DNA from 3 places in the Streptosporangium sp. NPDC000095 genome. Region 3 is predicted to be linked to each of the others. Evidence: riboswitches for the same ligand, from Rfam matches in the RefSeq annotation. Region 3 holds a riboswitch; each other region holds the start of a gene.
What was found. Region 3 has a riboswitch for cyclic di-AMP ahead of ACFY3V_RS09685 (hypothetical protein). Riboswitches for the same ligand answer to the same signal wherever they lie in the genome.
Positions count from the first base shown of each region.

Region 1: another riboswitch for cyclic di-AMP. It lies ahead of ACFY3V_RS02330 (C40 family peptidase); the one in region 3 lies ahead of ACFY3V_RS09685 (hypothetical protein).
Region 2: another riboswitch for cyclic di-AMP. It lies ahead of ACFY3V_RS28290 (NlpC/P60 family protein); the one in region 3 lies ahead of ACFY3V_RS09685 (hypothetical protein).

Region 1 is NZ_JBIAZS010000001.1:578,533-587,887, reverse strand. Features, by position in the region: gene ACFY3V_RS02345 (hypothetical protein) at 1-505, shown strand, start outside; gene ACFY3V_RS02340 (NlpC/P60 family protein) at 816-1,766, shown strand; gene ACFY3V_RS02335 (class I SAM-dependent methyltransferase) at 2,000-2,698, shown strand; cyclic di-AMP (ydaO/yuaA leader) riboswitch at 3,038-3,197, shown strand; gene ACFY3V_RS02330 (C40 family peptidase) at 3,280-3,864, shown strand; gene ACFY3V_RS02325 (hypothetical protein) at 4,154-5,002, shown strand; gene ACFY3V_RS02320 (M48 family metallopeptidase) at 4,999-6,276, shown strand; gene ACFY3V_RS02315 (glycosyltransferase family 4 protein) at 6,273-7,397, shown strand; gene ACFY3V_RS02310 (AMP-dependent synthetase/ligase) at 7,642-9,355, opposite strand, start outside.
Region 2 is NZ_JBIAZS010000014.1:108,112-117,466, reverse strand. Features, by position in the region: gene ACFY3V_RS28300 (RDD family protein) at 38-1,132, opposite strand; gene ACFY3V_RS28295 (amino-acid N-acetyltransferase) at 1,361-2,038, opposite strand; cyclic di-AMP (ydaO/yuaA leader) riboswitch at 2,374-2,521, shown strand; gene ACFY3V_RS28290 (NlpC/P60 family protein) at 2,527-3,576, shown strand; gene ACFY3V_RS28285 (LuxR C-terminal-related transcriptional regulator) at 3,654-3,854, opposite strand; gene lysX (bifunctional lysylphosphatidylglycerol synthetase/lysine--tRNA ligase LysX) at 4,630-6,132, opposite strand; gene ACFY3V_RS28275 (type III pantothenate kinase) at 6,217-6,999, opposite strand; gene ACFY3V_RS28270 (L-aspartate oxidase) at 6,999-9,355, opposite strand, start outside.
Region 3 is NZ_JBIAZS010000003.1:303,662-313,016, reverse strand. Features, by position in the region: gene ACFY3V_RS09725 (sugar ABC transporter permease) at 1-359, opposite strand, end outside; gene ngcE (N-acetylglucosamine/diacetylchitobiose ABC transporter substrate-binding protein) at 366-1,817, opposite strand; gene ACFY3V_RS09715 (class II aldolase/adducin family protein) at 2,149-2,796, shown strand; gene ACFY3V_RS09710 (DUF4032 domain-containing protein) at 2,860-4,071, shown strand; gene ACFY3V_RS09705 (roadblock/LC7 domain-containing protein) at 4,158-4,604, shown strand; gene ACFY3V_RS09700 (hypothetical protein) at 4,609-5,511, shown strand; gene ACFY3V_RS09695 (roadblock/LC7 domain-containing protein) at 5,570-5,950, shown strand; gene ACFY3V_RS09690 (hypothetical protein) at 5,963-6,334, shown strand; gene ACFY3V_RS09685 (hypothetical protein) at 6,512-7,342, opposite strand; cyclic di-AMP (ydaO/yuaA leader) riboswitch at 7,593-7,742, opposite strand; gene ACFY3V_RS09680 (DUF4253 domain-containing protein) at 8,123-8,869, opposite strand; gene ACFY3V_RS09675 (hypothetical protein) at 9,218-9,355, opposite strand, start outside.

The DNA of each region.
Region 1 (9,355 bases), on a different contig from region 3:
GGACAACGATCCCGAGACCAACTGGACGGTCGGCAACTCGGCGAAGGCCAGGCTCGCCGTCAACCCGTGCGACAGGCGCACACTGGCCGCGACCGGCCGCGTGGCCGCCCGGACGGTGACCTTCACCGGCGTGCCGGACTTCATGAAGGTCGAGCAGGTGATCCTGTACGGCTCACGGGCCTCGGCCGCCTCGGCCGTCGCCCAGGTGCGTGCCGCCCTGGTCAAGTGCGCGGCCAGGACCGACTCCGGCGCGAGTTACCGCTACGCCTCCTCGCGCCTGACCGGGCTCGGTGACGAGGCGCTGAGGATCTCCGGCCAGGTCTACTACGGCAGGAAGGCAGGGGTGGGCGGTGACCGGAGCGTGCTGGTCAGGAAGGGCAACGCCGTCCTGGTCTATCTCTGGGCGGGGGAGTACGACAAGCCGGGGAAGGGGGACTGGAGCGTCCAGTTGCGCGACGCCAGGAGGATGACCGCCAAGATCTGCGACATCGCCGCCTGCGGGTAGTGCGACCGGAGTACCGGCGGGGGTGCTTCCCGCGGCCGGGACACCACCTGTTCCCAGAGGGCGCTTCCCGCGGTGCCCCCCTGCGGCCGAGGTACCGCTCCTGACAGGGCCGTCTCCCGCGGCCGACGACGCCCTCCGGGGAGAAAACCGTCGGCCGCGGGTAAAGCGGTCACCTGCGAACAAGGAGCAAACCCGGTGAAAAGGTGAGTCAACCATTACTTCTTCTGTACTATTCGCCGCAGGTCTGGTGCAGTCGGGAGGCGTTGACGTGGCCGTGGCGGGTTTGCCGGTTGGACTGATTCGGATACCGGTGGCGGTAGGGCTCGCTCTCGCGTTGTTGACGATGCCGGTGAGCGGAGCGTCCGCCCAGCTGAGGCCGACCCCCGCCGAGGCGAAGAAGAAGCTGGAGAAGCTCAACGAGCAGGCCGACCAGATCGTCGAGAAGTACAACCAGGCCTCGGAGAAGTGGAAGCGGGCCAGGAAGAAGTACGGCGATCTGAACGCCGATCTGACCCGCCAGAACAAGCAGGTCGCCGGGCTGCGCAAGGAGCTCGTCTCGATGGCCGTCAGCAGCTACCAGGTCGGGTCGATCAACGGCTGGGAAGGCATGATCTACCAGTCCGACCCCGGTGCCCTGCTGAGCGGCCTGGCGGCCGCCGACCAGATGTCCACCTCCCGCGCCCAGTCGCTGAACGCCTTCGACGAGGCCACCAAGGCGCTGCGGATCGGCCGGGACGAGGCGAAGAAGGCCCTGGTCGACGCCGACAAGACGCGGGACGAGCTGGCCGAGGAGAAGGCCAAGGCCGAAAAGATGGTGAGGGCACAGACGAAGCTCCTGCGCGAGCTCAACGCCTTCAAGGTGGGCAACCCGCAGAGCACCGGGGTCCAGTACACCGGCTCAGCCTCGGGCAACGCCCGCGCCGCCCTGCAGTTCGCCTTCGCCCAGATCGGCAAGCCCTACCGGTACGGCGGCACGGGTCCCAGCGGCTGGGACTGCTCCGGTCTGGTCCAGAGCGCCTGGCGCAACGGGGGAGTCTCCCTTCCCCGGACGACCTGGGAGCAGTGGAGCTGGGGTGCGAGCCGCAAGGTCTCCCTGAGCGACCTCCAGCCCGGCGACCTCATCTTCAGCGAGGGCCTCGGCCACGTCAGCATGTACGCGGGCAACGGCCAGATCGTGCACGCCCCGCAGACGGGCGACGTCGTCAAGACCGTTCCGCTGTCGTCCTACGGCCGTCGCATCGTCGGAGCCGTCCGCCCCTGAGCGTTGCCCCCGCAGCGTTGCCCTGCAGCGTTGTCAGTGGCCGTCAGTGGCCGCCATGGCTCCCCGGTGGCGCCCGGTGCCCCAGGCGGTCCCCCGGTGCTCCCCTGTGGCTCAGCGGCCCCACGGCGGCTCCGTCCGCAGTGGCCTGCGAGGCGACGGCGCGGCTCCCGGCCGGGTGAGGTGCCGGGAAAAACCGGATGTGCCGGGCGCGGTGCTGCTGCGAGCATCGGAACATGATCAAACCATGGATACCCGACGAGCTCGCGTACGCCGGACCTGAGCACCTCGACGCCGCGTTCGTCGCCGGGTTCGACCGGAAGCAGGGCAGGCCCGACCCCGAAGAGGACCTCGCCGTGCTCGCGAGGCACGGCGTGGGGGAGAGCGCGACGGTGGTGGAGTTCGGCGCGGGGACCGGACAGTTCGCCCTGGCCGCGGCGCGGCGGTTCTCGCGGGTGGTGGCGGTGGACGTCTCCCCGGCGATGCACGACTTCCTGGCCGCCCGTGCCGCCGAGAACGGGCTCTCCGCCGTCGAGTGCGTGCGGGCGGGCTTCCTGTCCTACGAGCACACCGGGCCGCCCGCCGACGCGGTCTACACCCGCCACGCACTCCATCAGCTCCCCGACCTCTGGAAGGCCGTCGCGCTCGACCGCGTCGCGCGGATCGTACGGCCGGGGGGCGTCCTGCGCCTGCGTGACCTGATCTTCGACTTCCGGCCGGACGAGGCCGACGCCGTGTTCGGCCGCTGGCTCGACGGCGCGGCGGACGACCCCGCGCTCGGCTACACGCGCGAGGACTACGCCGAGCATCTGCGCACCGAGTACAGCACCTTCAGATGGCTGCTCGAACCGATGCTGGACGCCGCCGGCTTCGAGATCGTCGAGGCGGACTTCCAGCAGTCGATCTACGGGGCCTACACCTGTGTCAGGCGCTGAGAGCGTCCGGCCGACCGTCCGGGAACGGTCCATCATCAGTGGATCGCGATGAGTGTGACGAACATTACGAAACCGTGATTTGCCGGGCGTGATGCGAAGGATGTGACGAGGGTCATATCTCATTAGCATAAATGGCCATTAAGCAGGGATAACAGGAAGATCAAGAAGGGTGTCGGCTCTCCCGGATTTGGGGAATGCTTTGCCGAACGTTGGGGATCGGGGTAACTTCTGGCGTCGCGACGTGCAAGCCACGCCGTCGCGGCGAATGTCGGTCTTCGGGCCGGTTCCCTTATAAGAATCCAGCCGGCCGCCGTGCCCCCACCCGGGGGTGGAGATCATTACGGCGGCCCGCCGAATCCATGCAGCCAGGAGGCATGGAACCGGGGACCCAAAAGGCCCAGCACGCTGCGGCCAGGGGTGAATCGGCATGTTTATGCCGTAGGGCATCTTCCAAGCCCGAATCCGTCAGCTAACCCGGTAGGCATCAGTGGAAGCCCCAAGGAGAAATCCTGTCCAGCACCCTGCACAACCCTCGTCTGTCGCGCCTTTTCCGCCTTTCCCTCGGCGGTATCGCCCTCACGTTGACCGCCTCAGCCGGAGCGGTCACCCTCGGGCCCACGGCGGCGCAGGCGGCGGACGGTCCTCCCGAGATCCTGGTCAACAGTGCGGCCGGCGTCTCTGAGAAGACCGAAAGCACCACCAAGACCGTCACTCAGGCCTCGGCCACAGCCACGGCGAAGGCCAAGGCCACGGCGAAGGCCAAGGTGAAGGCCAAGGCCAAGATGAGCAAGGCGGCACGACAGAAGGTACGGGCCGGTAAGGCGGTCTCGACGGCCAAGAAGCAGATCGGCACCCCTTACCGCTGGGGAGCCTCCGGGCCCGGAGCGTTCGACTGCTCGGGGCTCGTCCGGTACGCCTGGAAGAAGGCGGGTGTGTCCCTCCCCAGGGTCACGCACAGCCAGTACAGGGCGATCAAGAAGAAGGTCTCGTGGAGCAAACTGCGCCCCGGTGACCTGATGTTCTTCAGCGGGAAGGGCCACGTCGGCATGTACGTCGGCAAGGGCAGGATGGTCCACTCGCCGAGCAGTGGCAAGACGGTTCGTGTCGTGAAGCTGGCGGGCTACTACAAGTCCTCCTTCGCCGGAGCGGCACGGCCCGGAGCCTGAGCCCGCGCTCGGGTGGGGGACCCGGGACCGCGTCGAGCGCGGCTCCCGAACTCCGAACCCGAGTGCCGGACCCGAGCACGGCGCCCGAGCGCCGGACCCGAGCACGGTGCCTGAGCACCGCGCCCGAGTACGGGAGCCCGAGCCCGCGTCCGGGCACACGCCGGAGGCGCGTCGAAAGCGCGTGCCGAAAGCACACGCCCGAGCACGGAAAAGCGGCCCCGGCCCTCCACCAGGAGGGCCGGGGCCGCTCCATGCCGGTCGAGATGCCGGTCAAGTACCATCGGCTCGTATGTCCGTCCCGAAAGGGCGCCGCGCCGTGCTCGCCGGGATGCTGGCGCTGATGAGCGCCGGTCCGTTCGCCGGGACGGGCCCCCTCCTGGCCGGAGCCGCCCCGCTCCTCCCGCACGGCCCGTACGATGCCCGGCGCCTCCTCCGGGACCCGGGCGACCTCCGCGACCTGTGGCCGGGTGCCGCCGTCACCGTCAGGGGCGAGCACTCCCTCGTGATCGGCCACGGCGTCCCCGACGCCGTCCTGCGGGATCTGGCGGCGAGGGCCGACCGCGCCCGCGCGACGATCGCGGAGATCTGGGGGCCGGTCCCCGCGGTGATCCTCTTTCCCGCCGACGACGCCGAGGCCGCGACGCTCGCCGGAGCCGGCAGCACCCGCGGCCTGGCCGCGATGGCGACCGCGGACCGGGTGATCGTCCTGCCCTCGGGATACGCCAGGCTCACCGAGACCGGCAGGGACGTGGTGATCACCCACGAGCTCGCCCACGTGGCCACCGGCGCGACCCGTGGTGGCCGGGTGCCGATGTGGCTGTCGGAGGGCTTCGCCGACTACGTGGGCTACCGCGACGCCGGGATCGCGGTGCGCACGGCCGCCGCCGAGCTGGCCGCCGAGGTGCGCGCGGGCGTCCTGCCCGAGCGTCTGCCGGGACCGGCCGACTTCGCCCCCGGTGCGCCGAGGCTCGCGCAGGCGTACGAGGAGGCGTGGCTCGCCTGCCGGTTCGTCGCGGAGCGCTTCGGGGAGAAGGCGCTGGTGAGGCTCTACGGTAGCGATGTCGGGAGCGCGCTCGGCCTGTCGCCGGCCGAGTTCACCGCATCCTGGCGCGACTACCTCGGGAAGGAACTCACGTGACGCTGAGCACGAAGGACGCGCCCTCGGGCGTGCGGTCGGCGGGATGGGCGACGGCCGGCCTGGGGGCGGTCACGCTGGCGGTCGTGGCGTTCACCACGCCCTGGAGCGTGCTGCCCGACGGAGCTCCGCCCGTCACCCCTGATCCGGCCCGCGACTTCACCGCCGAGCAGATCGCCAGGGCCGAGACGTTCGACGCGCTGGTCAGCCTTCCCGGCTACCTGTCGCTCGGCCTGACGCTGGTCGTGGCGGGGGTGCTGATCGCCACCCCGCTGGGCGCGCGGCTCGTCGACCGGCTGCCGGGGCCGTGGTGGCTGCGGACGCTGCTCGGCGTGCTGGCGCTGTCGGTGGCCGTGGCGATCCTGCGCTGGCCCCTGGGGATGTGGTCGGAGGGCTACCTGCGCGACTTCGGGCTGTCCACCCAGGCATGGCCCGCGTGGGCGGCGGACCGGGCCAAGAGCACCGGCATCGGCGCCGGGCTGACCGCGATCATGGTGGTGGCGGTGATCGGCCTGGCGCGACGCTACCGGCGCTGGTGGATCCCCGCGGCGGCCGGGGCGTTCGTCCTGACCGTCGCGGCCTCCTTCGCCTACCCGGTGCTCATCGAACCGGTCTTCAACGACTTCAGGCCGCTGGAGGCCGGGCCACTTCGCGACGACCTGCTCGCGATGGCCGACAGGGACGGCGTGCCGGTCGAGAACGTGCTCGTCGCCGACGCCTCCCGGCGGACCACCGCGCTCAACGCGTACGTCTCCGGATTCGGCGCGACCCGCAGGATCGTGGTCTACGACACGCTGCTGCGCGCGCCCGCCGACGAGGTCGAGCTGGTGGTCGCGCACGAGTTGGGCCACGCCAAGGCGGACGACGTGCTGTGGGGCACCCTCGTCGGCGGTCTGGGCGCGGCGTTCGGGGCGTGCCTGCTGTACGTGGTGACCTCGGCGGGAGGCGTGCGGCGCAGGGCCGGGGTCACCTCACTCGGCGACCCGAGGGCGGTGGGACTGGTGATGGGGGTGCTGAGCCTGGCCACGGTCCTGTCGGGGCCGGCCCAGAACCTGGTGAGCAGGCATATCGAGGCCCGCGCGGATCTGCACGCGCTGGACCTGACGAGGGATCCCGCGACGTTCGTGGCCATGCAGAAACGGCTGGCATTAACCAATATTTCGGATTTGTCGCCTGATTTCGTTGAGTATGTACTTTATGTATCGCATCCCACGGCACCGCAGCGCATCGCCATGGCACGTTCCTGGGCCGGGCTGAACGGCCTCCCCGAGCCGTGAGCCGCACGCTGGTCGTCACGAACGACTTCCCGCCCCGCGCGGGAGGGATCCAGTCGTTCGTGTACGGTCTCATCGCCCGACGCCCGCCCGGCTCGGTCGTCGTCTACGCGCCCCGGTGGACCGGCAGCGCGGCCTTCGACCTGCGCCAGCCGTATCCCGTCGTACGGCACCCCACCTCGCTGATGCTGCCCACGCCCGCCGTCGCCCGCCGGGCCGCCGAGCTGGTCGCCGAGTTCGGGTGCGACACCGTGGTCTTCGGGGCGGCGGCGCCGCTCGGGCTGATCGCGCCCAGGATGCGCGAGGCCGGGGCCCGCCGCGTCGTCATGGTCACCCACGGCCACGAGGCGGGCTGGACCGGGATCCCGGTCGGCCGCCAGGTGCTCGCCAGGATCGGGGCGAGCGCGGACGTGGTCACCTATCTGGGGGAGTACACCCGGCGCAGGCTGGCCGGGGTGATAGCCGAGGACAAGCTGGTACGGCTCGCTCCCGGCGTCGACACCGAGGTCTTCCACCCGGGGGCCGGGGGAGGGCGGGTGCGCGCGAGACTCGGCCTGGGAGAGCGGCCGGTGGTGGTCTGCCTGTCCAGGCTGGTGCCGCGCAAGGGGCAGGACACGCTCCTGCGGGCCTGGCCCGGCGTGCTCAGGGACGTGCCCGGCGCGGTGCTCCTCATCGTCGGCGGGGGCCCGTACCGCAGGACCCTGGAGCGGCTGGCCCGGCCGCTGGGCGGCTCGGTCAGGATGACCGGCCCCGTGTCCGAGGCCGAACTGCCCGGCTACCTCGCCGCGGGCGACGTGTTCGCGATGCCGTGCCGCACCCGACTGGGCGGCGTCGACGTGGAAGGGCTCGGCATCGTCTACCTGGAGGCCTCCGCGAGCGGCCTGCCCGTGGTGGCCGGCTCCTCGGGCGGCGCCCCCGACGCCGTACTGCGCGGGGAGACGGGCCTGGTCGTCGACGGCACCCGCCCGCGGGAGGTCGAGGCGGCCCTGATCGGCCTGCTCAAGGACGGGGCCGGGGCGCGTGCCATGGGGGAACGCGGGCGCGAGTGGGTGGCGCGCGAGTGGAGCTGGGACCTCGCGGCCTCCCGCTTCGCGCGCCTCCTGGAGCCGGCGGAGACCCCCTGACGGCAGAGGGGCTCCGCGAGGACCTGCCTCCTGGCCGTGCAGGGGCCGCTGAGACCTCTGGCGGTGGAGAGACACGAGGCCCCGGGGCCATGAAGGGATCCCGCTGAGACCTCTCGCGAGAGGTCTCAGATGGGCACCCGGCCGTAAGCGGGGCCGCGCGGACCTCTCAGCCGTAGAGGGATTCGACGGGGACCTCGCGTGAGAGGCCCCAGCGGGCATCCGGTTGTAAGCGGGGCCGTGAAGATCAGCCGTAGAGGGATTCGACCTGCTTGGCGAAGTCGCGCATCACGATATTGCGCTTGATCTTCAGGGTCGGGGTGAGGTGCCCGCTCTCCTCGTTGATGTCGAGGTCGAGGATGACGAACTTCTTGATCTGCTCGGCCTTGGAGACGGACCTGTTGGCGCCGTCCACCGCCTTCTGCACCTCGGCGACGATCGCCGGATCGGAGCTGAGGGTGGCGAGGTCAGCGCCGGTCCTGTCGTTGGCGGCCTTCCACTGCTCCAGGGCCTCGACGTCGAGCGTGATGAGCGCCGCGACGAACGGCCTGTCGTCGCCGACCACCATCGCCTGGCTGATCAGCGGGTGGGCCCGGATGTGGTCCTCCATCGGGGCCGGGGCGACGTTCTTGCCCGCGGCGGTGACGATGATCTCCTTCTTCCTGCCGGTGATGCGGAGATAGCCGTCCTTGTCGAGCTCGCCGATGTCGCCGGTGTGGAACCAGCCGTCCGCGTCGATCGCCTCCGCGGTGGCCGCCTCGTTGTTCCAGTAGCCCTTGAAGACGTGGCGGCCCTTGACGAGCACCTCGCCGTCGTCGCCGATGCCGATGGTGACGCCGGGGAACGGCTTGCCGACGGTGCCGATCTTGTTGGCTCCCGGCATGTTGACCGAGGACGGCGCGGAGGTCTCGGTGAGGCCCCAGCCCTCCAGGGTCTCGATGCCCACGCCGCGGAAGAAGTGGCCGAGCCGCTCGCCGAGGGCGGAACCGCCGGACACCGCCGTCGTCAGCCTGCCTCCGGTCGCGGCGCGGATCTTGCCGTAGACGAGCTTGTCGAACAGGGTGTGCTTGAGCCGAAGGCCCAGCCCCGCGCCACCCGCCGACTCGGCCCTGCTCCAGGCGACGGCGGTGTCGGCCGCGGCGTGGAAGATCTTCCCCTTGCCCTCGGCGGTCGCCTTCTGCTCGGCGCCGTTGTAGACCTTCTCGAACACACGGGGCACGCCCAGCAGGAACGTGGGCTTGAAGGCCTGCAGGTCGGGGGCGACGTTCTTCATGTTGGGGGTGTGCGCGAGGATCGTGGCCGTCTCGATCAGCACGATCTCGATGATGCGGGCGAAGACGTGCGCGAGCGGCAGGAAGAGCAGCGCCGCCCTCTCCTCCACGACGAACAGCCGCTCCAGCGGGCCTTTCGCGACGTTCCTCGCGGTGAACAGCAGGTTGTCGTGGGTGAGGCTGCAGCCCTTGGGCCTGCCGGTGGTCCCCGAGGTGTAGACGATGGTCGCCAGGTCGGCGATGCCGCGACTCGACCTGCGCTCCGCGAGCGTCTCGTCGGTGACCTCGGCGCCGAGCGCGGTGAGCTCCTCCAGGGCGCCGCCCTCGATACGCCAGATGTGCTTGAGGCCGGGCAGGCCGGACGCGTCCTCGCGGATCGTCTCCTCGTGCGACTCCAACTCGGCGAACACGGCCTTCGCGCCGCTGTCGGAGATGATCCAGGCGACCTGGTCGGCGGAGGAGGACTCGTAGATCGGCACGCCCACCGCGCCCGCGGTCCAGATCGCGTAGTCGATCACGGTCCACTCGTAGCGGGTGCGCGACATCAGGGCCACCCGGTCGCCGGGCTCCACCCCGGCCGCGATCAGGCCCTTGGCCACCCCGGCGACCTGGTCGCGGAACTCACGGGCGGTGACGGCGATCCAGTCGTCGCCGACCTTGCGCCGCAGGGTGACGACGTCGGGCTCCTCC
Region 2 (9,355 bases), on a different contig from region 3:
GCCGGCGGTTGAACCGCCGGCCCCGTTATTCAGGGGACTACTTGATCTTGACGACGACCGTCCCCGCCACCTTGTCGTGCAGGGCCTGCTGCAGCGGCTTGTCCCACAGCAGCCACAGGACGTTCACGAGGCTGAAGATGTTGAAGAGGAAGCCCACGAAGGGGATCCAGCTCAGGAACTGCGGGCCGAACATCACCCCGGCGCGCTTGACCGCCATGTCGGAGCCGAGCCCACCGGGCGGCAGGGCACTGCCGACCGGCACGACCTTGATGCCCATGACCATCTTGCCGACCGTCTGGCCGCCCCTGCTGAGCATGAGGAACTCGTAGGCCATGTAGATCGCCGCGCTGACCAACGCGATGAGGAGCCCGGCGAGGAAGGTCCCGCTCCCCTCCGTGATCGACGTGCCGTCGAAGGTGGGGGCGGTCACGAGCATCGCGGTCAGCACCAGGCTGATGATGACCCCCGGGATCGCCAGGATGATCCCGTCGACCAGCCTCGCCAGCAGACGCTGCCACCACTCCGCGAGCGGGGCGGGCGCCCCGGGAGGACCGCCGTACGGCTGGCCGTAGCCCTGCTGCCCGTAGCCGGGCTGCTGGCCGTAGCCCTGCTGGCCGTAGTCGGGCTGCTGGCCGTAACCCTGCTGGCCGTACTGCTGCCCGTAGTCCGGCTGCTGACCGTAGCCGGGCTGCTGGGCCCCCTGCTGGCCGTAGCCCGGCTGCTGGCCGTAAGCCTGCTGGCCGTAACCGGGCTGGGACTGCTGACCGTAGCCCGACTGCTCGTGGGACGCCTGCTGGCCGTAACCGGGCTGCTGCCCGTACGACCCCGTCCCGCCCTGCTGGCCGTACCCGCCGGTCCCGCCCTGCTGGCCATAACTGGGCTGCTGGCCGTAACCCTGCTGCTGGGACTGCTGGCCGTAGCCGGGCTGCTGCTGCCCGTACGACCCCGTCCCGCCCTGCTGGCCGTAACCCTGCTGCTGGGACTGCTGCCCGTAGTCGGGCTGCTGGCCGTAACCCTGCTGGCCGTAACCGGGCTGCTGGCCGTAGCCCTGCTGCCCGTAACCCTGGCCGTAGCCGGGCTGGCTCTGTCCTGGGCCGGTGTTCGGCTGTGAGGCCTCCGACCGATATCCCATGACCGTTACGTCGGGATCGAGTTCGCCAGCGGCTCGACCCGCGTTGTGCTGTCCGTAATCCGGGTGTCCCGACGGTGTGCGATCGCGGTCGGGATCATCCTGTGGATACGGCGGCTGTCCGGTGCTCACCGCGTCACCTCACTTAGACTGCGCATGTGGCAAATGTCAGACGCACATGCTTGCTGCTGCACAAGGTATCGACATAGGTATCGACAGTCACCTTTCCGATCAGTCAGCTCCAAAGTCATCACAGTCGGGCTCACGTGTCAGGTGGAGCAGCATCCGGGTGTTTCCCAAGGTGTTGGGCTTGACGTGCTCCAGATCGAGAAACTCCGCCACGCCCTCGTCGTAGGAGGCGAGAAGCTCCGCGTAGACCGCGGGAGCGACGGGCGTGCCCTGGATCTCGCGGAAACCGTGCCTGGCGAAGAAGTCGACCTCGAAGGTGAGGCAGAAGACCCGGCGCAGGCCCAGCTCCGCGGCCGTGCGAATGAGGGCGGAGACGATCCGGTGGCCGATTCCCATCCCGCGACGGGTCGGATCGACGGCCACGGTGCGGATCTCGGCCAGATCCTCCCAGAGGACGTGGAGAGCCCCGCAGCCGATGACCGCCCCCTCGGCGTCGGTGGCGACCCAGAACTCCTGAACGTCCTCGTACAGGGTGACGGTGGCCTTCTCCAGCAGGCGGGGGCCGACGCCGCCGTAGGTGTCGACGAGCCGCCTGATCGCGCGGACGTCCGGGGTCCGGGCACGACGGACCGAGACCTCGGCGGCCTTGGCGATCTCCGCGACCTCGGCCGCCGCGGGCAGGGGCGGGTCAGGCTCCGCCCCCTCGGGTCCCGCGCGTCGCTCCCCGCCGCCCGGGGTGCTCACGACCGGCACGGGAGAATGCTCAGCAAGCTGCTCCATGACCGTTCAGCGTACGTCCTCACCGGTCTTCAATTACGGCTCCTCCTTAACTCGCGGCACACCCCCCTCACATGACCGCCGGTAATCGCTTTACCACACTGGGCGCGCGGCATCTCACGTGTGCCACAACTCACCTTTGGTACGGTCCCGGACCTGGGAAGACCTTCCCCGCACCCCCCGCCGGGGAGGTAAAGGCAGCGTAATGGCCATGTTGATCATATTGACATGTGATCTTTCCGTGACACTTCAGTTGCGGAACCTCCACTGAATTCGCAGTTCTGGTTGAGCAGGAACCACGGGTGCACTAATCTCCGTGCTCGATGTCAGAGACGTAAAAGCCTGACCCGCCGAATCCCTCACCACGGGGAACCGGGGACCCACCACGTCCTTGGGGGTGAATCCGAGTGCCACCGGCGCACTCGGTAGGGCTGCCTCCGGCCCGAACCCGTCAGCTAACCCGGTAGGCGGCCGAGGAGAGGAGCCCGTTGGTGAAGCGCGAGCGCGACCGCGGAGGAAAGAACGCGGGCGACGACGCCCGCCGTCGAGAACGCGCGCCGCGCGGGCTGCGCCGCCGCATGGCGGTGATCGGCCTGGCATTCGCCACCCTCACTCTCGGCACACCGACGGTCGCGGCCACCGCCGACCCCGAACCCAGCCTCCAGCAGCTGGCCAAGCAGGCCGAGAAACTGCACGAGGAGATCGGCGTCCTCGCCGAGCGGTACAACGGCGAGCGGGTCAAGCTCAGGCAGGCCCAGCGGGCCGCGGAGAGCGCCGAGAAGATCCTCGCGTCGAGCGAGTCGGAGCTGGCCTCCCGTCGCACCAAGGCCACCCTCCTGGCGCAGAGCACCTACATGTCGGGCGGCCTGAACTCCGGACTCGCCTTCACACAGGCGACGGACCCCGACACCTTCCTCGATCAGGCCACCACCAACTACGCGCTCCAGCAGCAGCAGAGCGAGGAGGTCGCCCAGGTCGCCCGGGCGATCGAGGCCGCCGAGCGGGCGAAGGCCGGCGCCAAGGCGAGGACGTCGGAGGTCAAGAAGCTCCTGGCGGAGATCGACGGCAACCGGACCAAGATCGAGCGTCTGGTCGCGCGGGTCGAGAGCGACCTGTTCAGCGAGGTGCGTGCCAGGGCCGTCGGCAACAGGGGCGCCCGGGTGAAGACCAACGTGCCCATCGTGGGCAGCGGCAAGGCCGCGGAGGCGACCCGCTGGGCGCTCACCCAGCAGCTCAAGCCGTACGTCTGGGGCGCCGAGGGTCCCAACTCCTTCGACTGCTCCGGGCTGGTCATGTGGGCCTACCAGAAGGTCGGCATCAGCCTGCCGCACTACACCGGCGACCAGTGGACCGCCGGCACCCACGTCTCCAGGAAAGAGCTACGCCCCGGAGACCTGGTCTTCTTCTACAGCGACCTGCACCATGTCGGGATCTACATCGGCGCGGGCCTGATGGTCCACGCGCCCCGGACGGGTGACGTCGTCCACATCACCACGATCGACAACCGGCCCTTTGTCGGAGGCGTCCGCATCGCCGCCTGAGCGTGCCCCACCCCGCCCCCCTGCCCTGTCCGCACGCGTGCCCGGCCCGACCTGCCGGGCACGCGTGCGGTGCCGTGTCAGATCAGGCGACGGCGTGCGGCCCAGGCGACGGCCTCGATCGCCGTGGCGACACCGATGCGGTCGCAGATGCCTCTCAGCCTGCGCCTGACGGTCCGCCCGCTGATGTCGAGGCGACGCCCCACCCGATCGACCGTGACACCCTTGGCGAGCTCAGCCAGCAGCACGAGATCGTCATCGCTGAGACCGATATCGCTCATGCCCAGGGGGCTGTCGCCATGGCGTGAATCCACTTCTGGATATGCCATCAAGAGTCACTCCCCCCACTCTGGAAACCGGGTGCGAGACGCCGGAAATGAATACCGTCCGCCAGGAACGGTAAACGCCTTGTTCAAAGGTCGTCAAGTTCCGCTCTTCATAGCGCGCGTCCAGTATTGACATAGTAGGCGCTACATGAAGTACTCATGATATGTCAGTGCCTTTGCGGCTATGTCATGACCCATCCCGAGCACGAGCCGGCAGGTACCCCTGGCTGCGGTGATCGAAGTCCTGGCAGAACAAGGTTTCGCGGGAGCCCTCGCCCCGCCGGGCGCGCCGGAGCGGGTCCTCCGGAGATCCGGACTGCCCGCATTTCTCGGTAAAAACCGATCTCTTCCCGATAGTCTTCGGCGGCCATCACCATCCGCCACCTTGACGACACGCCGCGAAAAAGACGGAAATATAGGGGTCGAGGAAGCGGCTTCGCGGCATTCGTGAAGTATCACGCGGTGACGATGGGACGCGAAAGCGATATTGGACGTGCTGGAAATGGATTTCTGATCCGCACGGAAAGGCGTCCGGCATTATGGGGGACCATGGGCGCGACGACCGTTTCCAGCCCTCAGCTCTCGTCCCGTCCGTCCCGTCCGTCTCGTCGACGGCCCCGCGGCACTCACGGCGGTCTCACCGCGCCACCACATGAAAACGGCGCCGGCCCCGGGCGGTGCCCGGGGCCGACGCCACCGCAAGATCCCTGCGTGCCGCCCTTCGCCGTGCTCAGGCGGTCGGCTTGACCAGCGGGAACAGGATGGTCTCGCGAATGTTCTTGCCGGTGAAGGCCATGATGAGACGGTCGATCCCGAGCCCCATGCCACCGGTGGGCGGCATCGCATATTCCAGGGCGGTGAGGAAATCCTCGTCAAGCTGCATGGCCTCCGCGTCGCCGCCCGCGGCGAGCAGGGACTGCTCGGTGAGGCGGCGGCGCTGCTCGACCGGGTCGTTCAGCTCCGAGTAACCGGTGCCCAGCTCGGTACCGAAGCCGATCAGGTCCCACTTCTCGGTGAGGAGGGGGTTGTCCCGGTGGTTGCGTGCCAGCGGGGAGGTCTCCAGCGGATAGTCCATGACGAACGTGGGCTGGATGAGCGTGTGCTCGACGAGGGCCTCGAAGATCTCCTGGACCAGCTTGCCCTGACCCCACTTGGCGTCCCAGTGGATCTCCCGCGCGTCCGCGAGCTTGCGGACGTGCTCCAGGGGCGTCTCGGTGGTGACCTCCTCGCCCAGCGCCTCGGAGACCGATCCGTACAGGGTGATCCGCGGCCACTTCGCCAGCCCGAGATCGACCTCCTGGCCCTGGTGGACGACGACGGAGTGGCCGAGGGCCGCCATCACGGCCTTCTGGATCATCCGCTGGGTCAGGTCGGCGATGTCGTTGTAGTCGAGATACGTGCCGTACGCCTCCAGCATCGTGAACTCGGGGTTGTGGGTGGAGTCGGCGCCCTCGTTGCGGAAGTTGCGGTTGATCTCGAAGACCTTCTCCAGGCCGCCGACCACCAGCCGCTTGAGGTAGAGCTCGATCGCGATCCGGAGGTAGAGCTCCATGTCGTACGCGTTGATGTGGGTCCTGAAGGGCCTGGCCGTGGCTCCGCCGTGGATCGGCTGAAGCATCGGCGTCTCGACCTCCAGGTAGCCCTCCTCGTGCCAGAAGTCGCGGACGGCCCGGACCACGGCGCTGCGGGTGTGGGCCATCTTCCTGGCCTCGTCGTTGACGATGAGGTCGACGTAGCGCTGACGGACCCGCGCCTCGGGGTCGGTGAGCCCGGCGTGCTTCTCCGGCATCGGGCGCAGGCACTTCGAGGTGATCGCCCAGCGGTCGGCGAGGATGGACAGCTCGCCCCTGCGGGAGGTGATGACCTCGCCCTCGATGCCCACGTGGTCACCGAGGTCGACGTCGCGCTTCCACGCGGCGAGGGACTCCTCGCCCACCCTGTCCAGGGAGACCATGATCTGGAGATCGCCTGAGCCGTCGCGGATGGTGGCGAAGCAGAGCTTGCCTCCGGTCCTGGACAGCATCACGCGGCCGGTGACACCCACTTTGTCGCCCGTCGCGGTGTCAGCGGAGAGATCGGCGTATTTCTGGCGGATCTCGGCGTTGGTCGCGGTGCGCGGGAAGTTCACCGGATAGGGGTCGACGTCCTCGGAACGGAGGCGGTCGAGCTTCTCCCGGCGTACGCGCATCTGCTCGGGCAGATCCTCGGCGGGGGTGGTCACGTCATCGGTCACAGTTCCAAAGGGTACCGATGCGGCGAACCCCGTGAGTTCCCCCCGTCCGGCACCGGGAGGGACTCTCCCGGTGCCCCGGCGTCCTCAGGGCGTGTTGCGGTGGTAGATCAGGCGCAGGCCGATCAGCGTGAGCCAGGGCTCGTGCATGTCGATCGAGCGGGCCTCGCTCACCACGAGCGGCGCCGCGCCGCCGGTGGCGACCACGGTGACGTCGTCGGGGTCGTCGGCGAGCTCCGCCGCCATCCGCTCGACGATCCCGTCGACCTGACCGGCGAAGCCGTAGATGATGCCGGCCTGAAGCGCCTCGACGGTGTTCTTCGCGATCACGGAGCGAGGACGGATCAGCTCCACCTTGTGGAGTTGCGCCCCCGCCGTGGCGAGCGCGTCCACCGAGATCTCGATGCCGGGGGCGGTCACCGCGCCGACGTACTCCCCCTTGGCGGAGACGGCGTCGAAGGAGGTCGCGGTGCCGAAGTCGACGATGACGCACGGCCCGCCGTACAGCTGGATCGCCGCCAGCGCGTTGACGATGCGGTCGCTGCCGACCTCCTTCGGGTTGTCCATCCGCACCGGCACCCCGGTGCGGACGCCCGGCTCGACGATCACCGCGTTCACGTCGCCGTAGTAGCGGCGGCACATCTCACGCATCTCGTTGAGCACCGAGGGGACGGTGGAACAGATCACGATGCCGTTGACGTCGGCGCCCTTGAGCAGCGGCGACTGCCCGAGCAGCCCCTGGAGCACGACGGCGATCTCGTCAGCCGTCCGCCGGGCGTCCGTGGCGATCCGCCAGTGCTCGATGACGTCCTCACCCTCGAAGAGTCCGAGAACGGTGTGAGTGTTGCCGACGTCGATGGCAAGCAGCATCAATTCCCCCGAAGGTCCAAGGCGATGTCCAGCGCCGGCGCCGAATGCGTGAGCGCGCCCACGGCAAGGTAGTCAACACCCGTTTCCGCCACGGCACGAGCGGCCTGGAGGGTCAGTCCCCCGCTGGACTCCAGCCGCGCCCTGCCGTCCACCAGCCGTACGGCCCGCGCCAGCTCCTCGACGGTGAAATTGTCCAACAGGATCTCCTCCGCTCCCTCGGCCAGCACCGGCTCGATCTGGTCGATCCGATCGACCTCGACCTCGATCGGCAGGCCGGGAAAGGCGTCACGGACCGCCCGGAACGCCTCGGCGACCCCACCCGAGGCCACCACGTGATTGTCCTTGATCAGCGCGGCGTCCGAAAGTGACATGCGGTGATTGGTTCCGCCGCCGCACCGGACGGCGTACTTCTCCAGGGCCCGCAGTCCCGGCAGCGTCTTGCGGCTGTCCCTGATCCTGGCCCCGGTCCCCTCGACGGCCCGGACCCAGCGGCCGGTCAGGGTCGCGATGCCGGACAGGTGGGTGAGCAGGTTGAGCGCGGTGCGCTCGGCGGTCAGCAGGTCCCTGGTGGGACCGGTGACGGTCATCAGCACGTCGCCGACGGCGACGCGCTCGCCGTCCTTGACCCTGCGCTCGGTCACCAGGCGGCCCTGGCTGAGGTGGGAGAACGCGCCCTCGGCGACGGCCAGCCCCGCGACCACGCCGTCGGCGCGGGCCACCACGTCGGCGGTGGCGGTCTGGTCGGCGGGGATGGTGGCGACACTGGTGACGTCGCCCCCCTCCTGCAGGTCCTCGGCCGCGGCGGCCTCCAGGACCGCGGTCACCGCCCTCGGGTCCAGGCCCGCCTCGACCAGGTCGTTCTCCACCTGGGGCGGCAGCGCGCTCGCGCGCTGCCCGTGCGGTGCGTATGTCATGGCCAGCCCCTCCGCTGTCAGGGTGATGTCGAGGTGGCCCAGCCACCGGTCGTCGTTCCGCTCGGGAAAGTCCTCACGCCAGTGTGACCCCCGGGTCTCCTCGCGTTCGCGGGCGGCCGCCACGAGCGCGGAGGCGACCGTCAGCAGGTTGGTGGTCTCCCAGGACTCGGTGCACGGCTCGACCACCACCGGGGTCCACCTGAGGTTCAGCAGGGCCCTGGCGACCTCTCCCAGGGACTCCTGGCCGCGCAGCACGCTCGCTCCCCGGCTCATGTGCCCCTGGATCCTGCTCCGGGCCCTGGGGTCGATCAGGCCGGTGGGCCGGTCATCGGCGACCGGCCCACCCGTCACCGACTCGCCCACGACCGACCCACTCGCGGCCGGCTCGTCTTCGACCGGCCGCGTCGCGCTCCCGGCGCTCCCGGCGCTCCCGGCGCTCCCGGCGAGGACGGTACGCGCCTCGTGGATGTCGGCGGCGATGCGCCCGGCGAAGACCAGACCTTCCAGCAGGGAGTTGGAGGCGAGCCGGTTGGCGCCGTGCACACCGGTGCACGCGACCTCGCCGCACGCGTACAGGCCGGGCACACTGGTACGGCCGCGCAGGTCGGCGCGGACACCACCGCTGGCGTAGTGGGCGGCGGGCGCGACGGGGATCAGCTGGGTGACCGGGTCGATGCCGTGTTCCAGGCAGACCGCGTGGATCGTCGGGAAGCGGGTGCGCCACTTCTCCTCGCCGAAGTGGCGGGCGTCGAGATAGACGTGGTCGGCGCCGGTGGCGCGCATCCGCCGCATGATCGCCTTCGCCACGACGTCGCGGGGGGCGAGGTCCGCGAGCTCGTGAACGTCGCGCATGAAGCGGGTGCCGTCCGCGTCGACCAGTACGGCCCCCTCGCCCCTCACCGCCTCGGAGATCAGCGGCTGCTGGCCGGTGGAGTGCTCGCCGAGCCAGAGGACGGTCGGGTGGAACTGGACGAACTCCAGGTCCCTGACGACGGCGCCCGCGCGCAGCGCGAGCGCCACTCCGTCGCCGGTGGAGACGAGGGGGTTGGTGGTGGCCGAGTAGACCTGCCCCATGCCTCCCGTGGCCAGCACCACGGCCCCCGCCGTGACCGCGCCCACCCCGTCGCGCTCACCCTCGCCCATGACGTGCAGGGTCACCCCCGCGGTGCGGCCCTCGGCGTCTTTGAGGAGGTCGAGGACGAGCGCGTGCTCGATCACCTCGATCCCCGACTCCCTCACGGCCTGGACGAGCGCCCTCTGCACCTCGGCCCCGGTGGCGTCGCCTCCCGCGTGCACGATGCGGTCGCGCCGGTGGCCGCCCTCCCTGGTGAGCTGGAGTGCCCCCGAGGCGTCGGTGTCGAACCGGGCGCCCATCGCGATCAGGCCGCGCAGCGCGTCGGGTCCCTCGGTCACCAGGGTGCGGACGGCCTCCTCGTCGCAGA
Region 3 (9,355 bases):
TGGGGCAGGAAGAAGATCACCCGATAGACCTTCGAACCCCAGATCCCGGTCATCCGCCCGTCCCGCTGCCCGCCGCTCAGGTTGAGCAGGAAGGCGAAGAACAGGGCGATCACGATCGTGACCAGCGGCATGACAAGCAGCAGAACACCGTGGTGCCGCACCGCGGCCCAGAAGACCTCGTCCTCGAAGAGCCTGGTGAAGTTCTCCAGGCCGATGAACTGAGGGTTCGCCGAGATGCCCTTCCAGTTGGTCATCGAGATCTGGAAAGCCTGGATGTACGGGCTGATCACGAAGACCACGTAGAGGAGGACCGGCGCGGCGAGAAAGCCGACGATGAACGGATACTTGCCCTGCCGCATCGGGAGCTACACCGTCCGTTCCTGCTTGGTGATGGACGAGTCGGCCTTGGTCTTGTCGGCGGCCTTCTGCACCTTCTCGCAGAACTCGTCGGCGGAGATGCGGCCGAACATCAGCGCGTTGGTCTGCTTGCGCAGCTCGGTCTCGAACTCCTTGTACCAGTTCTCGAAGCTGCTGAAGGTGACGATGTTCTGGCCGGCGGCGGTCTGCGCGGCGCTGAGGCTCGCGTTGCCCGGTGACAGTTCCAGGCCGTCGGCGGCCCCGGTCACGACGGTGATGTTGCCCGACTTCTCGGTGAAGCCGCGCGCACCCTCCTTGGAGAGCATGATGCGCAGATACTCCAGGCCGCCCTTGGGGTTCTTGCCCTTGGCGGGGACGATGTAGGCCTCGCCGGCCGCGGCGCGGATGGCCTCGAACGGCATCTTGTCGGCGGCGGTGACGCTGGGGGTGGGCGTCAGCGCGTACTTGAAGGTGTCGGGGGTCTGTTCCTTCTGCTCGTTCTCCAGCCAGGAGCCCGACGGGTACAGCGCGATCTTGCCCTGGTTCTGGCGGAGCTGCACCTCGGTGTGGATGAGGCCCTCGAAGGACTTGTCCATGTATTTGGCGATCTCGGCCCAGGCTGCGGCGGACTGCTTCATCGCGTCGCGCTGCCAGACGCCGTCGGCGAGGTTGTCGACGTCGATGAGGATCTGGTTGCCCTCGATCTTCGCGGCGGAGATGAGGATCATCCAGTACATGTAGTAGGAGGCGTTCTTGCCCGCGTACGCGAAGGGGGTGATCCCCGCCGCCTTCGCCGTCTCGGCGAAGGTCTTGAACTCGTCGAAGGTCTTGGGCGGGGTCCAGCCGTTCTTCTCGAACAGCGCGGAGTCGTACCAGAGGCCGTACGCGGAGAAGACGTAGTTCATCAGGTAGGGCTTGCCGTCGATGAGGCCGGACTCGACGGTGCCCGGCGCGACCATGTCGCGCACCTTCTTGCTCGGGTCGTCGATGGAGGGGGCGTCCCACAGCTCGGTGAGCTCCAGGAGCTGGCCCTCCTGCTGCAGGGCGCCGTTGTCCATCAGGTCGGTGCCGGAGTTGGCGATCATGTCGGGGACGTCGCCGCCGGCGAACCTCGGCTGCAGGGTCTGGGCGATCTGCTGGGTGGCGACGTGCTTGATCTGGGCCTGCGGGAACGCCTTCTTGTACAGCGGCTCGTGGACCTCGGTGGCGTAGCTGTCGCCCAGGCCGCCCTTGAAGATGACGACCTCGAGCGGCGCGTCGGCGGCGACGCCGAACGGGTTCGCCGCGGAGACCGCGCCGCTCGCGGAGGGTGCCGCGGAGGCGGCGGGGGCCGGGCCGCCGCCGGTGGCGCAGGCGGTGAGCATCCCTGCGCCGGGGCCGGCGATCAGAGCGGTCATGCCGATCCGGCGGAGCATCTGCCGCCGGGTGATATCTCCGGGCGTACTGGCCGATGTGGACATGTAACCCTCCTGCACGGGGGATCAATTAGGAAAGTTTCCTAAACGTTTGCCCGAAGGTACGTATCCCTGGAGCCCACCGTCAAGGGCCCGCATCCGGTCTAGACCGAGCCGTGATGTCCTCGCGACCTATCCGGTAGCAACCAAACGCCAGGGAAGTGCTATCCGGCAACGAAACAGCACATAGCGGTCTAAATTCCTCTACCAACCGTTGACGCACGACCGCCGGAGAGGTAGAGGAACCCTACTCGCCGACCGCCGACAGGCGGCAACCGGTCTAGACCAGATAATGAAGGTTTGCCGCCCGGTACCGCAACCCCCTACTTTTGACGACATGTTGCTGGCCGAGCAGCGCCGCCTGCTGTGTGAGTACGGCCATCGGGCCGCCACGACCGGACTGGTCGTCGGGACCGCGGGAAATCTCAGCGTCCGCGTGGGCGACCTGGTCGCCGTGACACCCGGCGGCGTCTCCCTCGACCGGCTGGAGCCCGAGGCCTGCCCGGTCGTCGACATCGAGGGACACCTCGTCGAGGGCGATCTGCGGCCGTCGTCGGAGACCCCCATGCACCTCGCGGTCTACGCGACCACCGGCGCCGGCGCCGTCGTGCACACCCACTCCGTCTTCGGCACCGTGGTCGCCACGACCATGAGCGAGCTGCCGCCGATTCACTACAACGTCCTGCTGCTCGGCGGGACCGTGCGGGTCGCCGAGTACGCCACCTACGGCACCCCCGAGCTCGCCGCCTCCGTCAGGGCCGCGCTCAAGGACAGGCGTGCCGCGTTGATGGCCAACCACGGCGGGGTCACGATCGGCGACGACCTGGACGGCGCCTTCGAGGCGACCAGGTTGCTGGAGTGGCTCTGCGAGGTCTACGTGCGGGCCAGGAGCGTCGGCGAGCCCCGCGTGCTCACCGAGGAGCAGCTCGCCTCGGTGGTCCGGCGCGCCCTCGACCCGCCCGCCTTTCCCCGCCGCGAGGACTGAGCGCGGCGCGACCACCTGCCCGTCCTGCACACCGCCGGACCACCCATCGCGAGGACTGACCCCATGCCCCTGCAGCTCACCGGCGCGCCGAGCGATCCGGACCTCATCCGCCTGCCCTGGGACGTCCCGCTGGAGCAGTGGCCCGAGCACCGCCTGGTCTCCCTGCCCCGGGGCATCTCCCGGCACGTGGTGCGCTTCGCCCGCCTGTCGGGCAAGGTGTACGCGATCAAGGAGATCAGCGAGTACTACGCCAAGCGCGAGTATCGCCTGCTGTGGGACCTGAGCCGGATGGACACCCCGTCCGTCGAGCCGGTCGCCGTGGTCACCGGGCGGACCGGCGCGGACGGCGAGCCGCTCGACTCCGCGCTCATCACCCAGCACCTGCAGTTCTCGCTGCCCTACCGCGCGGTCATGTCGGGGACGGTCCGCCCGGAGACGCTCAACCGGCTGCTCGACGCCCTCGCCGTGCTGCTCGTACGACTGCACCTCAGCGGCTTCTACTGGGGCGACTGCTCGCTGTCGAACGTCCTGTTCCGCCGGGACGCGGGCTCCTTCGCCGCCTATCTGGTCGACGCCGAGACGGGCGAGCTGCACCCCATGATCAGCGAGGGGCAGCGGCTGTACGACATCGAGGTGGCGCACACCAACATCTTCGGCGAGATGCTCGACCTGGAGGCGGGCGGGCTGCTGCACTCCTCCATCGACCCCGAGCAGGTCGCCGACTCGGTCTGCCGCCGCTACCACCGTCTGTGGGGCGAGCTCACCTCCGACGAGATCATCGAGGAGGTCGACTGGCACATGATCGACCAGCGGATCCGCCGGCTGAACTCCCTGGGGTTCGACGTCGCGGAGATGATGGTCCGCCGCAAGGCGGGCACCGGGCGGCTCATCGTCCGGCCCAAGGTCGTGGACGCCGGGCACCACCAGCGCAGGCTGTTGCGGCTCACCGGCCTGGACGTGGAGGAGAACCAGGCCAGACGCCTCCTCAACGACCTCGACTCCTTCCGCGTGTCACACGGCCTTCGCCACGAGGACGAGGCGATCGTGGCCCACCGCTGGCTCGCCGAGGTCTTCCAGCCCACGGTGCTGGCCGTCCCCCTCCAGATGCGGGGCAAGCTGGAGCCCGCGCAGTTCTTCCACGAGGTGCTCGACCACCGCTGGTACATGTCGGAGGAGGCCGGGACCGATGTCGGCCTGCCCGCCGCAGTGAATTCCTATGTGAAGAACATTCTCATTTTCAAGCCGGACGAAAAGGCACTCATCGCCGAGGACTAAAGGGTTGATTTCCACCCGGGGTGCATAACTTCCCCTCGGGGTGGTGAATCCTCCCCCTTCTCCCATCAAAGCCCCAGCCGGAGAGAGTGGTTTCCGAGGCTTTTCCCTACGCTGACCGGGCGACGTTCGAAGTCGTCGGCAAGGGAGAGCACGTGCTCGGAATCGAAGACTGCCTCACCGAGGTAATGGCCATCCCCGGGGCCCTGGACGCGATTCTCATCGATCAGACCAGCGGAACCGCGGTGGCCGCCGGCGGTGCGAGCCGCCATGCCGACGTGGAGAGGTCGGCCGCGGGGCTGAGCGAGACCCTGCGCGCGACGCTCGACGGGCTCGCCGTCACCGTGCCCGGCGGCACGGTCCGGATCAACGACATGATCGTGACCACGGACGGCGGACACCATTTACTGAAGCCGCTGGAAACGCCGTTCGACGGCCCGCTCGTCATTTACGTCAGGCTCGATCCGGAACGCTCGAACCTGGCACTGGCCCGCCACCGCCTCCAGGCCCTTTCCGGCCGTCTGATATCGACGTGAGCCCGTGCCCAGCGTCGAGAACATCCTCAGCGGACTCGCCGGCGACCACGCCACCGGATCCCTGCGACTCGGCAAGGCGGGGGTCATCTACCTCACCGACGGCCGGGTGACCTACGCCGAGAGCGCGTCCGCCCCTCGGCTGGAGGACCTGCTGGGTGCCCGCCGCGGCATATCCGCCCATGCCGTACGGCAGATCAGGCAGGCCACCACCCGCCGGCGACCGGACCCCGCGCTCCCTCCCGGGCCGCAGGAGTCGCGGAAGTCGCGGGAGCCCCAGCCGACGGGGGGCGAGCGGCTGATCGCCCAGGGCCTGCTCACCAGGGGTGAGCTGGAGTTCTGCGTGCTCAGCACGGTGCTCGACGCCGCGTACTTCCTGCTGCGGGCCACCGGGCACCGGCCCAGGTTCCGGCGGGGGGAGCTGCACTGGCTCGGACCGCAGTGGTACTTCGACGCGACCGGCCTGCTCCGGGAGTGCGAGCGGAGGAAGGCGCAGTTGGAACAGATCTGGCCGTCCGCGGAGCTGGACACGCTCCCGGTCGTCCCGGTGGAGCGTATCGGCGCCCACCGGGTGGTGCTGAGCGCACTCCAGTGGGAGGTGCTCGTCGGCGCCGACTCCGTCGCGACCCCGGCCGAGCTGGCGCGCAAACTGGGCCGTCCCGCGTACTCGGTGCTGCTCGCCGTACGACAGCTCGCCTCCTCCGGGCTGCTCCGCGTCCCGGAGCCCGGTCCGGCCGAGGCCCCCGCCGCCCCGGACCCGCTGCCCAGGCGGACGAAGGGCGCCACGGAGATCCCGGCGGCCGGGACGGGCTCCGTGGAGACGTCGGAGTGGATCCCCAGGGCGAACGGGGACCCGGCCGACGTCAACCTGCTCATCCGGCTCAGGAACGCATTGGAGGCAATGACTTGAGCCCGGTCACATGCCGATAAGGCTACGGACGCTGAAGTTGATCGGAAGGAGGATGCCGGTGGAACTGCGCGAGGAGATACGCCGTGAGATGGCGATGCTGCGAGAACGCGTACCCGACGTGGACGGGAGCATCGCGTGCAGTGTCGACGGCCTGACGATAGCCAGCGACCTGAGAAACGACGTCGAGCAGACGGGCGCGCTCTCCTCCGCGGTGCTCGCCCTGAGCCGCCGGATGACGGGCATCGCCGGCAAGGGCGCCTTCGAGGAGACGCTCATCTCCGGAACCAACGGCTACGCGGCGTTCTACGCCGCCGGACCCAAGATCGTTCTCACAGTCCTGGCACGCCCGGGGACCAATCTCGGGCTGCTCAGGCTGGAGGGCCGCAGAACGGCGGACCGACTCGCCGCCGTCAGCTCACGCACATCGATATCCCAGTGATCGGAGACAGTAATGGGCAACATGGACATCTCGCTCAAGGAGATGATGGCGATCGACGGTGCCATCGGCGCGGTCGTCGTCGACTACAACAGCGGGATGGCGCTCGGCGCGCTCGGCGGGTCCAAGGACCTCGACCTCCAGGTCGCGGCCGCGGGTAACACCGAGGTCGTCAGGGCGAAGATGCGGACCATGGAGTCGCTCGGCCTCAAGGACGGCATCGAGGACATCCTCATCACGCTCGGCACGCAGTATCACGTGATCCGCCCGATCTCGGGCCGGAGCGGTAAAGGGCTGTTCCTCTACCTGGCCCTCGACCGGAACCGGGCCAACCTCGCACTCGCCCGGCACAGCCTGCGCGGCATCGAGGAGAAGCTCGAAGTCTGACCCTTTGGTTCGCGGTCCGCGCCCCGGCAGGCGCGGACCGCACCGGAACCCTCGGCGTTTCGAGGATGGTTCTTCCCGATGGCCGCGCCGCCGGGGACGGTGACGGCTCTTTTTGGCCGCCACACCGTCGGAGCCGGTGACGAGGACCGTCTCTGCCCGGTGGCCGCGCCGTCGGGGTCAGTTCTCCTCTGCGGCCACGCCGCCGGGGACGTACTCGGAGACATGCTCGACCATCACCTTGGGCTTGCCGAGCCAGGGTCGCGCCTCCGCGCTCACCAGCTGGGTCTGCAGGCCGATGCCCAGCTTCCTCGCCATCGCGAAGACGGTCGTCGGCGGCTGGGCCGGGTTGGTGTCCCTGCGGTTCCACGCGCCGGTGGAGAACGCGACCGGGTGGTTCTTGATCCCCGTGCCGCCGCCCCACTTGGTGACGACGTACTGGATGTCGATGTGGCCCATGCCACCGTTGCCGTCCACGCCGAGCGTGCCGGCGTTGAACGTGCCGCCGGTCAGGTCGGCGAAGGTCTTGGCGTCGATGTCGATCATGATGCCCTGGTTGGAGGGGTTACCCGGGCCGCGGTCGCCGACGAAGAACTTCGCCTTCTTGCCCTTGTAGAGGATGTATCCCTCGGTGAACAGGGGCCAGCTCGGGCTGGCGATCATGCCCTTCTGCATCGGCTTGCCGCTGGCGGGAAGTCCGGTGTCACCGGCCCGGCCCGAGGAGTCGTCCCAGAAGTAGGAGGCCGTGGTCGCGCCCTGGAGGAGAACGGCCTCGGTACCGGCGGGCGCGCCCGCCGCCGGGTCGTTCGCGAGGCGGGTGGAGGCGGGGGCCGCGGAGGCGGGGGCCGCGGAGGCGGGGAGCGCGAGGGCGACACCGCCGGAGACGAGGAGGCTCGCGGCGGTGAGGGCCGCGGCGAGGCCGCGCCCGAGGGAGGTGTTCCTGTACGGGGATCGCTCGCCCGGACAGGGCGTGTTCAGGTCGTTCTTGTGCATACCAAAGGAGGGGTGCATGGAGAAATGGCTCTTTCGCGAGGGAACGGGGCGGCCAGGTGCGAACACCGAAGGGGTGCACTGGCGGGGACGCGCTCATCGGAAAAGGTGGCGTAGCCGGATCAGCCGATCGCTACGCGGAGCACGGTCCTGAAGGTGCCACGATCAGGCGCGGCGGCGAGGTCGAGGGGACGGGGGGCGGCGTTGAAGTTCAGGTGGTCGGTGCCGACAGGGGGTCCACCGACGTGGTGACGCGGTGATCCATGAGGGGATCTCCTCTCCATCTCGTCTACCGGGTTAGCTGACGGGTTCGGGCGGTGGAGTTGCCCTACCGCCGCGCGTTCGCGGCGGATTCACCCCGGAAAATTGGTTCCCCGGCTCCGGAGCCCTGCGGGCCCTCGGGATTCGACGTCGGCCGGCCGCCTCCTCTTGTGAAGGGCAGGTCGCCAACCGATAACAGTGGACACTACCCACCAAACCGGACAAAGCAAAGCAAACACCATGAAAAACCCAGAAGATCTACCTACAAGCTTCAAGGAAGCCCCATCGATCGCCCCGCCAGGTCGGCACCCGCCCTACCAGCGAGAACGCCTTCCCCAACCCGGCATCCGCCGCGAGAACCCCCGCCCCGGACCCGTACGAGGGCCTTCCCACCGGCGGCCGGCACCCCCGCCCGCGGGACGAAGCTCCTCCCCCGAGACCCACACAGGGCCTCCTCACCGGGGGGTCGACAGCCCATCGCGGGCCCCTCACCGAGACCCGCACGGGATCTCCCCCACCCCGCGGGTCATCCCCGTCCGGTCAGTCCCACCAGAACGACCAGGCGTTCCTGCCCTTGATCTGCTCGGCGTAGTCGACGAGGGTCCCCGCTCCCTGGATGATGCTGTCGGGGCAGAACGTCCAGTGTTCCGCCGCGACGTGCAGGGCGTGCTCGGAGGTCGTCGGCGGCGCGGCGACGCTGAGGTCGAGGGTGTTGAACCCCATTCCGACCACCCGCACCCCGAACCTCTCCTCCCAGCTCCGTACGACGGCCGCGAGCGGGACCATCCACTCGTTGTGGTTCAGGGCGCCCTGCCAGCCCATCACGGCCAGGGCGTCGGCCCCGCGCTCCACCGCGACGAGCCCGAGCGGGGTCCTGCGCTCGGCCACCAGCCCGGCGTACCAGTCGGCGACCACACCGGGATCGGCGGCGAGCCTTCCCGCCGGCGCCGGGCCCGGACACTCGGGACCGTAGGGATCGAGGAGTTCGAGCTGGTCCAGGGTCGCCCTCTCGATCCAGTCGGACCACACCTCGGCCATGAACGCGGCGGCGTTGTAGTTGTCGATCTGAGCGGCGGTGTCGGGGGCGATCTGACCCGCCGACCAGGGCTGGACGGAGTCCTCCAGCAGGACCGGCCACAGGCCCGACTGCTCGTGCTGAGCCCTCAACCGGGCCCAGTACTCACCGGAGACCGTCACCTCACTCAGCCAGAACGCCGGACGGCGACGGACCGCGAGCTGAGCGTAACCGGGGTCGGGCCACACCACGTCCCCCGGCGGCAACTCCACCGAGAGCCTCCTGCCCCCGCCTCCCCCGTCCCCCTCGCCTTCGTGGGCTCCTTCTCCCCCATCGGCGAACAACTGGCCCAGAACTGGCGGGAGTCTCTCACGCTCGCAATCGCTCATCTCTACCGATCCGATCCTGACCACGGATCAATTTTGGCCTGTCAACCACCCCGAGGGACAGTTCTGCCCTGGTCCAGGCAAAAATTATCGGTACAGAGAGGAACGAAGCCGAGCGGGTGCCACCCCTCCACGCCCGACGAATGCTCAACGAGGCCGTTCGGGGCCGCACGTCACGTCCGCGAGGGCGCCGTGAGTCTCGGGGGTAATGGACAGGCCCGCGAAGCCGGAGAGCTAGGGCTCGAAGAGCACCAGGGGATGGCGCCGCGTCATCTCCAGGACCACGCGGCACACCTCCCCCGCCCGTGGGAAGACCGCGTTCATCAGCACGAAGTCCTCCCCCACGGTGAGCGGCTCGGACCACGGTGAGGC